DNA from 2 places in the Thiothrix subterranea genome. Region 1 is predicted to be linked to the other one. Evidence: predicted binding sites of a transcription regulator. Region 1 holds the regulator's gene; the other holds the start of a gene.
The links. Region 1 encodes FNR, which switches genes on or off when oxygen is low (the NO sensors DNR and NnrR bind a similar motif). Its sites were predicted from a motif close to TTGATNTANATCAA; they were not measured.
Positions count from the first base shown of each region.

Region 2: the regulator FNR is predicted to act here: its motif matches at 4,705-4,718, upstream of HMY34_RS16660 (cytochrome-c peroxidase).

Region 1 covers NZ_CP053482.1:3,100,634-3,106,758, forward strand. Annotated here, with positions in the region: gene hemN (oxygen-independent coproporphyrinogen III oxidase) at 1-904, shown strand, start outside; gene fnr (fumarate/nitrate reduction transcriptional regulator Fnr) at 933-1,685, opposite strand; gene pssA (CDP-diacylglycerol--serine O-phosphatidyltransferase) at 1,929-2,711, shown strand; gene HMY34_RS15375 (2-isopropylmalate synthase) at 2,828-4,378, shown strand; gene HMY34_RS15380 (uracil-DNA glycosylase) at 4,586-5,152, shown strand; gene rimI (ribosomal protein S18-alanine N-acetyltransferase) at 5,136-5,603, shown strand; gene pcnB (polynucleotide adenylyltransferase PcnB) at 5,726-6,125, shown strand, end outside.
Region 2 covers NZ_CP053482.1:3,365,012-3,371,136, forward strand. Annotated here, with positions in the region: gene HMY34_RS16635 (ABC transporter ATP-binding protein) at 1-569, opposite strand, end outside; gene HMY34_RS16640 (hypothetical protein) at 573-998, opposite strand; gene HMY34_RS16645 (monovalent cation:proton antiporter family protein) at 1,106-3,136, shown strand; gene HMY34_RS16650 (helix-turn-helix domain-containing protein) at 3,694-3,951, shown strand; gene HMY34_RS16655 (helix-hairpin-helix domain-containing protein) at 4,009-4,581, opposite strand; gene HMY34_RS16660 (cytochrome-c peroxidase) at 4,828-6,125, shown strand, end outside.

The sequences.
Region 1 (6,125 bases):
CGTATTGCGCGAAATCGGTTTCAACCGTTTCAGTTTGGGCGTGCAGGATGTGGATGAGCGGGTGCAAATTGCAGTCAACCGGATTCAGCCGATTGCGCAAACCTTGTCGATTATCGAAGCTTGTCGAGCGCAGGGGGCAAAGTCGATTAGCGTGGATTTGATTTACGGCTTGCCATTTCAAACGATGGAAAGTTTCCGCCAGACCTTGGATACCATCATTGAAATGTCGCCGGATCGTATTTCGGTGTTTAATTATGCGCACATGCCGACGTTGTTCAAACCGCAACGGCGCATTAATGAGGCGGATTTACCTTCACCCGAAACCAAGTTACAAATCATGCAACTCGCGGTTGAACATTTGACTGCGGCGGGTTATGAATACATTGGGATGGATCATTTCGCCAAGCCGGATGATGAGCTGGCAATCGCACAGCGCCAAGGCACTTTGCACCGCAATTTCCAAGGCTATACCACGCACGCCGATTGCGATTTGGTGGCAATGGGGGTGAGTTCGATCAGCAGTGTCGCGGAATCCTACAGCCAGAATGCCAAAACCTTGGAAGAGTATTACGCGGCATTGGATGCGGGGCGTTTACCGGTGATCAAAGGGCTAACCTTGGATGATGATGATGTATTGCGGCGTTATATTATCCAACAACTGGCGTGCCACTTCACCTTGAATTTTAACCAAGTGGAACGGCTGTTTAGCCTGACGTTTGCAGATTATTTCAGCCGTGAACTGGCATTATTGCAACCAATGGTTGGCGATAATTTGCTGCAATGGACAACAACTGGCATCGACGTTACCCCACGCGGGCGGTTTTTGATCCGCAACATTTGCATGGTGTTTGATGCCAGTATGCGTAAACACAGCGTGCAGCAACGTTTCTCGCGGGTGATTTAAGCCCGCTGCCCGCGTTAGTCAACCGGCGTTACAGTACATCGCCTGCGGGTCGGCAGGTATGGTGCGCAAGTTGTTTGAGCCGGTTCATGTCGGCAATTTTGACCAAGCGGTGTTGCACGGCGATGATATTTTCTTCCTGCAAGCGCGAGAACATGCGACTCAGGGTTTCCACCGCCATGCCAAGGTAGTTGGCAAGGTCGTGACGCGCCATCGGTAAGTTAAATTCGTTGCTGGAAAAACCACGTTCTTTATTGCGTTCCGATAAACTGGAAAGGAAGGTGGCAAGGCGTTCTTCGGTACGCATTTGCCCCAGCGTCAGCAGAAGCATTTGTTCGCGTTCTAGCTCTGAACCGATTTGGCGCATCATTTGCCCGCGCATAATGGGCAATTTGCCGCATAATTCCTGAAAATTATCCATACTGAGTTCACACACCAGCGTGTCATCCAAGGCTTGCGCGTCACAGGTGTGGCGGTCACGAGCAAAGGCATCAAAGCCTAGCAAGTCACCGGGTAAGTAAAAACCGAGAATCTGTTCTTCGCCATCGGGGGTCGACAACGAGGTTTTGATCGCCCCGGCCTTCACTGCATAAATGGATTGCTGCTGATCATCGCGGTGAAATAAATAATCTTTTTTCTTGATTTTGACGGTTTTGTTGATAGCGTTTTCGAGTAGCTCCAACTCGTCACGGTTCAGGCCACGGGGTAAGCAGAGTTCACTTAAACTGCAATTATGGCAAGCAATGGCGGATTTTTTAGCACTGTGTAAAGCAACTGTCTTCATGCGTCATCCAAAGCGGTGATGATGTTCCAAGGATTGGTTGGTTTTGGTGAGATGGCCTCTCCTGCCATCTAAATTCATATTTTTTGATGCAAATCAAAACAATGCAAGCGTGTTCGCCTAGACTTGGGATTGTACACGTTTATTCGCATTAGTGTACTGGAAGGTTGTGGTAACAGAAACGCATTCCACTGTGGCACAATGCTGGCTACTATGCATCTATAAGTAGCTAAACGGAAATATTCAGTGGAAGAGCAACAACCAAACGCTAAAGCACCACCCAGCAGGGGTATTTATTTACTGCCCAATTTGTTAACCACCGGCGCAATGTTCGGTGGTTTTTACGCGGTTGTCGCCGCCATGCAGGGTAAATTTGAAGCTGCCGCCATCGCGGTATTCATCGCCATGATTTTGGATGGGTTGGATGGGCGCGTGGCGCGTATGACCAATACCCAGACGGAATTTGGGGCGCAATACGACAGTCTGGCGGATCTGATTTCCTTCGGGGTAGCGCCGGGTTTGGTGATGTATCAATGGGCGTTGGTGCATTTGCAAACCTCAGGTGCTGCATGGGGCAAAGCCGGTTGGTTAGCCGCATTTGTTTACGTGGCGTGTGCGGCATTGCGGTTGGCGCGGTTTAATACGCAAATCGGTAAAGTCGACAAGCGTTTCTTTGTGGGCTTGCCAAGCCCGGCTGCGGCTGCGGTGATGGTGGGCATGGTTTGGGTGTTCCATGACCTCGATGTGATGGGGCGTAATGTGCAAATTCCGGCTTTGATATTGACTTTAGCGGTGGGGCTGCTGATGGTGAGCAATATCAGTTTTTACAGTTTCAAAGATTTTGACCTGCGTAATCGTGTGCCATTCGTGGTGGTGTTGGCGGTGGTGCTGGTGTTTGCATTGACGACGATTGATCCGCCTAAAGTGTTGTTTGGGGTGTTTTTATTGTATGCGTTGTCAGGGCCGCTGTTTTGGGTGTGGCGGCGCTGGCGGAAGTTTCAGCGGCGTAAAAAAGGCGTTGATGCTTAAAGCGGCGTAAATTCTTACGCCCAGCGCGGCAACACGCGCTATTATTACCTCCACTTTCAGATTGATACTTCGGTTGCTAAATAAACCAGTGCGCAGCCGTGTTTAGGAGCAGGAACATGTCCAAAGACCGTTTGATTATTTTTGATACCACCTTACGTGACGGCGAACAAAGCCCCGGCGCATCCATGACGCAAGAAGAGAAAATTCGCATTGCGTTGATGTTGGAAAAAATGCGCGTGGATGTAATCGAAGGCGGTTTCCCAATTGCCAGCCCCGGCGACTTCGAGGCGGTGAAAGCGATTGCCAGCCTTGTCAAAGACAGCACCATTTGCGGTTTGGCGCGTGCTTTGGAAAAGGATATTGACCGCGCGGCGGAAGCGATTAAGCCCGCGAATTCCGGGCGTATCCACACTTTTATTGCCACTTCACCGATCCACATGCAGAACAAATTGCGCATGACTCCCGATCAGGTGGTTGAACAGGCAATCTTTGCGGTGAAACGCGCCCGCAATTACACCGATGACGTGGAATTTTCGTGTGAAGATGCGGGGCGCTCCGAGTTCGATTTCCTTTGCCGCGTAATCGAAGCCGCGATTAATGCGGGGGCGCGTACCATCAATATTCCCGACACGGTGGGCTATCAGATTCCCTCGGTGTTTGGCGATATGGTCGGGCGTTTGATTGCGCATATTCCGAACGCTGACCAAGCAATCTTTTCGGTACATTGCCACAACGACCTCGGTTTGGCGGTGGGCAATTCCTTGGCGGCGGTGATGCAAGGCGCACGTCAGGTGGAATGTACTATCAACGGTTTAGGCGAACGCGCCGGGAACGCTTCCTTGGAAGAAGTGGTCATGGCGATTCGGGTGCGCCCCGACGTATTCCCGGTCGAAACCCGGATTGAAACCACACATATTGTGCCGACGTCGCGCTTGGTTTCCAGCGTCACCGGCTTTCCGGTACAGCCGAACAAAGCCATTGTGGGCGCGAATGCGTTTGCGCACGAATCCGGCATTCACCAAGACGGCGTATTAAAACACCGCGAAACCTACGAAATCATGCGGGCGCAAGACGTGGGTTGGTCAGACAATAAAATCGTGTTGGGCAAGCATTCCGGGCGTAATGCTTTCAAAACCCGCTTGCAAGAACTCAATATCGTGTTGAAATCTGAAGAAGAACTCAACACCGCTTTCTCACGCTTCAAAGATTTGGCTGATCGCAAACACGACATCTTCGACGAAGACTTGATGGTGTTAATGATGGATGCGCGTTCTGCTCAAGAATTGATGGCGTATGAATTGATTGCGTTGAATGTTTGCTCCACGACCGGCGAAGCACCAAACGCCAGCGTTACCCTAAAAGCCCACGGCAAAGAACAGACTGCCACGGCTATCGGTGGTGGCCCCGTCGATGCGGTCTACAAAGCCATCGAAAGCATTGTCGGGGAAACCGCGACGCTGGCGCTGTATTCCGTCAACAACATCACCAGCGGCACGGATGCGCAAGGCGAAGTCACGGTACGCTTGGATAAAGGTGGACGCATTATCCACGGTCACGGTGCGGATACCGATATTGTCATCGCTTCCGCCAAAGCCTATGTGGATGCGTGGAACAAACTCGCCAGCCAAGCGCTGCGCGAACACCCCCAGCACCATCAGGGAGTATAAGCGCGGGTGGATTTGCAGGTACGCCATCGCTACATGCAGGCCATGGGAATTCCGGTGTGGATGCCGAAAACCCAATCTATTCCATTGCTCCCAGAAGAAAACCCCTCCCCAACCCTCCCCTTATCAGGGAAGGGAGCGAGGGAGATAGATTCTTTCTCCTCCCCTGATAAGGGGAGGTTGGGAGGGGTTTCTCTTGATTGTTCCCACATGAGCTGGCAAGACCTCCGCACCGCAGTCCAGTCCTGCACCCGTTGCGCCCTCAGCAAAACCCGCACCCAAACCGTGTTCGGCGCTGGCAATCAACAAGCTGCTTGGATGATCATCGGCGAAGCCCCCGGTGCGGAAGAAGACCGCCAAGGCGAGCCGTTCGTGGGCAAAGCCGGTCAATTGCTCAACAATATGTTGCTGGCGATCGGGATGCCGCGTGAAACCGTCTATATCGCCAATGTGCTTAAATGCCGCCCACCGAATAACCGCGACCCGCAAGCCGACGAATCCGCCAATTGCCGAGGTTACTTAGAGCGCCAAATTGCGTTGGTGAACCCTTCATTGATTCTGGTGGTCGGGCGCATTGCTGCGCAAAACCTGTTGCAAACCACCGCACCCTTGGCGCGTTTGCGCGGGCAAGAACACCGTGCGCCGGTTAGCGGTACGCCGGTCGTGGTCACGTATCACCCCGCGTATTTATTGCGCCAACCCTCTGATAAGCGTAAAGCTTGGCAGGATTTACTGTTTGCCCGCGAGGTCTTCGCCCGTCATGCTCCAACCCATTGAACCGGATTTTTTACCGCTACGCCCCATGACCTTGAACGATTTGGATGCGGTCATGGCGCTGGAGTTGCGGGCGTATCCCTTCCCTTGGACACGCGCTATTTTCAGCGATTGCTTAAAACACGGCTATTCCGGTTGGTTATATGAGCAAGATGGGCGGTTGCAAGGCTATGCCATGCTGATGTTTGTGCTGGATGAAATGCATTTGCTGAATATTTGCATTGCGCCTGAGCAGCAAGGTCAAGGTTTGGGCAGTGGTTTGCTGAAAACGCTGGAACATATTGCGGGTACATTCAATGCCGAAACCTGTTTTTTGGAAGTGCGTCAGTCAAACTTTGCGGCGATTCACTTGTATTTGAATGCGGGTTTTAATGAGGTCGGGCTGCGGAAAGGCTATTACCAGACCGAATTTGGGCGTGAAGATGGCATTGTCATGGCAAAAACCCTGTTCTAAGGTCTTGTAAAAAAATTGCGGATAGGGTGTGTATTGGCGCTTCGTAGTAGTATTATTGCCACTTTTATGGCAGGAGCTTGAGTAAACGTGTGGGTAAAACGGAATTTTAAAGGTCAGTCGCAATGCTGACTCCAGACAACGCGGTGCATGTGCCGCCCGCCGTGCATCATATCCCCGCTGATAAAGTGTGCGGGCGTGCCAAAGATGTGATTCGGCGTTTGCAAAAAGCGGGTTACGAAGCCTATTTAGTGGGCGGTTGTGTCCGAGATTTATTGCTCGGCTTAGTCCCGAAAGATTTTGATATTGCGACCAGTGCGCACCCTGAAGAGATTCGGCGTTTGTTCAATTCCTGCCGTTTGATTGGGCGACGTTTTCGGTTAGCGCACATTTATTATGGGCGCGATTATTTGGAAGTGGCGACGTTCCGCGCACCCCACGATGACAGTGAGGATGGCGGTAAGGTTAACGATGCCGGGCGCATTATTCACGATAATGTCTATGGTACGTTGGAAGAGGACGTGT
Region 2 (6,125 bases), 260 kb from region 1:
CGCAGGTCGAATTTCAGTTTCCAAATCAGAAAGCCACCACTCCAGCCCAAAAAGATGGCAACCCATATCAGAAAGTACAGCGCAAACGTGGGTTGTTGTTGGTAAAAAATAATGAAGGCGAGGGTGATTTGCAGCAAATTGCCGTAAAACTGAAAAATCATCCAGTCGATAATGGTTTCAAATGCTTTGATGAAACGGTTGGCTTGCTTGACCAAACTGCCTGCAAAATTGTTCTCGAAAAAATGGGTGCGTTGTTTTACCAGCACATCAAAACAGCGTTTATCGAGTTTGTTTAAGCCCCAGCTTTGGAACATGATCATGCCCAGTTCCAGCGCTCGCCAACTCAGCCAAATGACGCCGTAAGTCATGGCAATGTAGCTCAGATTTTGCAGCAGTGTGTGATGCGTATCCGCCGTGAAGGTTTTGGACAAGCCATTGGCAATTTCTTTGTAATACAGCGGTACTAACAGCTCCAGCCCCGCGCCGCCGGTAATGCCGATCATAACGACGACAAACCAGCCCCATTTCTGGCGGATGATTGCGCCATATTCACGAAAAATAATATCCATGTTCTAACAGTCCCTTGTTGCTGCGACTCTGGCGCGGGCTTCGATTTCGTAAGGGTTATCCCAATAGAAGCTGCCGCCGCGTTGTTGCGCCCGTACCCCAGCGATAAAATACACGAAGGGGAATAAGCAACCCCAGCGCTCGAATTGTTCCACATGCACCCGTTCATGCACCCGACTATTACGCAAGTGTTGGGGGGATACGCCTGCGACACAATGCCCGACGGTAATGGCATTGACCGCACCGAGAAAGGGAATGCCTCGCGCCAACCAGCGCCCGACCCAACCGCCCCAAATTTCCAAAACACCCGTGTGCAGGGCGTAACCGCCACCTGTCCATTTTGCCAGTAACGCGAACGGTAAACACCAAAGGGTAATGGGGGCGACCCATAAATACCGGAGTAATTGTTGCCAATCGCTTATCGTGTGCACGTATTCGCTCGCTTAAAATTTGGATAAGAATTGAACTGACACTGTGTCTATAAGGTCAGAAACCCGTATACTTGGCTAAAACAACTGAACAAATTGTAGGGGATTCCTTGGAAGAACACGACTTATTACAAAGCATCCTGCTGCTGTTGGTGATGTCCGTTGGGGCTGTTGCTGCATTCCGCACCTTGCATTTGCCGCCTATTTTGGGCTATCTCCTCGTGGGAACTTTAATGGGGACACATGGGCTGGGCTTTATCCCGGACAGCGAAGGCTTGGCCTTTATGGGCGAAGTTGGGGTGGTGTTTCTGTTGTTCGCGATTGGGCTGGAATTTTCACTCAAGCAATTCATGGCGATGCGCACCACGATTATCGGCTTGGGCGGGTTGCAGGTGGTGATTTCTACCTTGTCGGGCGTGATGATTTTGTCGTACTTCGGTGTGCCGTGGACGAGTGCGTTGGTCGCGGGTGGCGCAATGGCGATGTCATCGACGGCAATTGTGGTCAAACAATTGACGGATCAGGCAGAAATGCGGGCCGCGCACGGGCAATCAGCTTTGGGTATTTTGTTGTTTCAAGACATTGCGGTTGTGCCGTTTCTGGTCATGATTCCGTTGTTGGCGGGCGGCGCGGATTTGGCGTTAAACCCTAGCGAATTATTGCTGAAGATTTTTTTTGCAGCGTTGCTGTTTGTGGCGATGATGTTGGTGGGGCATTACACGCTGCGCCCATTATTTCAGTATATTTCCCGTGCTGAATCGGTCGAGCTGTTTAATATTACGGTGCTATTGGTGGCGCTGACGGCGGCTTGGTTGACGCAATCCATGCACTTGTCATTGGCACTGGGGGCGTTTTTAGCCGGAATGTTGCTGAGTGAAACCGAATATAAGCATCAGATCGAGAGTGAAATCCGCCCGTTTCGCGACATTCTCATGGGTATCTTTTTCATCACGGTCGGAACGAAGTTAGATATTGCGATACTGCCTTCCTTGTGGCTGCCGATATTGCTATTGGTGTTGGGTTTGATTGTCGGCAAAGGTTTGTTGATTGCGCTGCTCACCCGCTTGTTTGTAAAAAATAATGCGACGTCCTTGCGTACTGGTTTGGTGTTGGCGCAAGGGGGCGAGTTTGGGTTCGCATTGTTGGCATTGGCATTAAGCAATAAAGTGATGTCACAGGGTGAGGCACAAACGACCTTGGCGGCTATTGTGATCAGCATGGCGATTTCACCGTTTTTGATTCGTTACAATGAAAAAATTACCAATGTATTGTTGGCGGATACTTACACGCACCAGCGTTTTAAAGATGCGGAAGAAGTCAGTACTGCCGTCAATGAGGTGGAAAATCATGTGATTCTCTGCGGTTATCGGCGCATGGGTCAAAATATTGCGCGTTTCTTGCAAGAACAAGGTGTGACGTACATTGCACTGGATCTTGACCCTAGCATTGTGGAAAGGACATGGGAGGCAGGCGATCCGGTGCATTATGCTGATGCCACTCGCCCGGAAATCCTGATGGCAGCCGGTTTGGAACGCGCCCGCATGGTGGTGATTACGGTGGTGGAGGTCGAGGTCGCCAAACGCATTATTGAAGCGGTGCGCCTCAAACGTGCGGATATTCCGGTCTTGGTGCGCACCCGTGATGAGCGTCACCTGAAAACTTTGGAGCGTTTAGGTGCTACCAGTGTGTTGCCCGAAACGCTGGAGGCTACCCTGATGATCACCCAGCGCATTGTGGAACAGCTCGGTTTTAGCCCGGATGAAGTGTTTCAGATGACCGAAAAAACCCGGCGTGACAGTTACCGCGCATTGCACAGTTATTACCACGGTGAGCGCGACAAAACGTTGCCGGTGGGTAAAAAAACCGAGGCTTTTTTGCATACGTTTCGGTTGCAAGACGAGGATTATGCCACCGGCAAGCAAATTTCGGCGCTGGAATTAGGACGTTTTGCGGTGTCCATTAAGGCATTGCGGCGTGGGGATATTCGTGGTGAAGAGCCATCAGCCGATATTCTGTTGCAAGCCGGTGATGTATTGGTGCTGGAAGGTGGCAAAGCGGAATGTTTCCGCGAAGTGGAGACTGTTTTGCGGACAGGGGGCAAGTTGGCAAAGGCAACTATTCCTGTTGCGGGCGATATTTGAGGGGCTTGGTTGAGCTGGTTGTTTTTTAAGCTTTGCGGCGAGCCTGTCAATACATTTTATATGCATTAAATCCAAGCCGTTTTTCTGTGGTAAACTACCGTTTATCCACCTAATCCATTGGATATATTTCACTCTGTGGTATTCTTTTATTCAGGATATGCGTTTAGTTAGATGGTTTCTGTATAAAAAACCATTCTGGATTTCACACATGCCGATAGCCTGATGATGGGTAGAGTGGCTTGAATCAACCAGAGACGTGCTAGGATAGGCAAAAATTTGCTAATTTTTTTAAATTTTAGAAAACTTTTTGCACAACTAGCAGTCTATGGAAGGTGTCGAGTCGTTTTAGATCACATTAGGGCTATGCACGACTTCTATGGAACGGATACAGGTGTCCGTATTGCACGGAAGCATTCGGGTGGTATCTGGATCGAATCACCTCCGATACAAGTTATTAAAGGGATTTTTGCGATCACGACTCCTGAAAAGCAGTTGGCTACGGTTAATGAAACATTGTGTAGAATCGTACCAACAAATACTAAAAAGGTTGCATCAATATGACGAATACATCTTCTCGTGCCGGTCTGGACGCTTCTTTGTCTGAAACGGTTGCTCGTACTTTACAAGATTACTTGGATACACTGGGTGATCATGAAGCATCAAACATTTACCGTTTGGTGTTGGATGAGGTTGAACGCCCTATGCTGGAAATCATGATGCGTTATACGCATAACAACCAGTCTAAGGCGGCGCAGTGCATGGGCATTAACCGTGCGACGCTGCGTACTAAGCTGAAGCGCCATAACTTGCTCTAATCGAGAGTAAACATGGTTAGAAGGGGCGGTTATCATGAACCGCCCCGGATATTAGTATTAGTTTTTCAAGGTTTGTTGATACGTTTTCAATCCATCCCAATCGCTTGCAGCCGCAAGTTTTGCTTGTTCTGCCCAGCTTTCTGCGAATGTCTTGCTATAGCGAATACCGCTAGAAGCCAATTTTCCGTTCACATCATCCGTGGTTAATTCCGCTAATTGCGCATAGCGTTTTATGCCATTGGCTTGCATGGCTTCGGCTAATTTAGGGCCGATGCCACTTAATTTGGTCAAATCATCATCATTTGCGCTATCAGTGATTGTTGTTACGACTGCGGGTGTTTCGGTAACAATGGCGGCGGGTTCTGGCGTGGTAACAGCAGGTTCAGCGGCTGTGACGGCTTCAAGTGTGGTTTGAGGCGCTGGCGGGGCAACTTTTTCCGTTTTGGCAACCGTTAATTCCGCTTGTAAGGTGCGGTTTTGTTGTTGCAGTGTGCTATTTTCTTTACGACTGGCTTGCAGGGCGACTTCAAGTTTTTTCTTGGGGTTGGGGACAAATAATCTGACGAAAATCCATTCGATTAACCAACCGACTAAGATCCCAAGAATAAATACGCCTACTAGTTTAGACATTGTGAAACTCCATTAATTGAGCGTGTATTTAATGCTTTTTATTGCAAAGCGGATTCTAAACACATAATACGGCACACAGAATACACCAAATGGTAGGGTTTGGCAGACAAACCTCCTCCCAGCTTGATCTATGACAATGTAATAATGCATGACCTCATTGCTATTAGTGTCTTTCTCGCTATGTCGTCAAATTTTATTGCGGTTATGTGTGTAGTGTTATTATTGGCAGCTTGTCAGGATGAAACAGTGACGCACACCATTTATCAGCCCGACAACAGCAGCGCTAACGTATTGCGCTCTGAACATGATGCTACTTTGAATACGCTCATTCGGCAGCATGGCTTAACGGGGGATGCGCAGCAAGGTCGAATTTTGCCCGCGATCGAATCACCCTTAGCCCAATTGGGGATGCAATTATTTTTCAGTAAAGCCCTGTCTGGCAATCGCGATGTGGCGTGTGCCAGTTGTCATCATCCTTTACTGGGTGGTGGTGATAATTTGTCATTGTCGATTGGAGTAGATGCTGCCGAGCCGAATGTGTTGGGTCACAAGCGTTTGTTACAAGGCAAACTTAGCCCCAGTGTGCCACGCAATGCACCGACGACGTTTAATAGCGGTTTGTGGCAGCAGTTTATGTTTCATGATGGGCGTGTTGCGCAGCTTGAAACAGGCATTACTACCCCCGATGTGGCTTATTTGCAGCCCGACCCATTGGCTGGGGATAATTTGGTTCATGCGCAAGCCCGTTTTCCGGTGACGTCCAATCATGAAATGCGGGGGGAAATCTTTGATGCTGGTGGAACTACGCAATCGTGTCGCGAACGTTTAGCCGAGCGTTTGGGTGGGCATGGCGCAAGCACTGAATCACGCTTGCCTATTGCGGAAACGGCTTATTGGTTGGAGGCGTTTCGCCATGTTTACCAACAACCGCAAGCTGACGCCAGCGCGTTGATTACCGAGCAAACGATTGCGGCAGCGTTAGCGGAATACCAACGTTCCCAAGTGTTCGTGAATACCCCTTGGAAACAATATGTGCAAGGTGAGCTGGCAGCTATCAGCGCCTCGGCAAAACGCGGTGCTTTACTATTTTTTCGGGAACGTGACGCCGGTGGGTATGCTTGTGCAAGCTGTCATCGCGGCGATTTTTTTACGGATGAGCAATTTCGCCATGTCTTAATGCCTCCCATCGGGCCGGGCAAGGGCAATAAAGATGCAGCCCTGCAACAAGATTATGGGCGTTGGTTAGTCACGCAACACCCCGATGATAAGTTCCGGTTTCGTACACCGAGTTTGTTGAATGTGGCAGTGACCGGGCCGTGGGGACATAACGGCGCGTATACCAGCCTTGAAGCGGTTGTGCGACACATGCTGAATCCGTTTCAGGCGGCGCTGAATTATGACCGTGGGCAATTAACCCAGCCCAACATTCCCACCGCGCAATTGGCGGTGAATTTACGGGAAATGTTGGGTGGCAATACCGACCTAGCAGGGCAGGCGTATCAGGAAGAGGATGTGCAACACTTGCTTGCTTTTCTGCACACGCT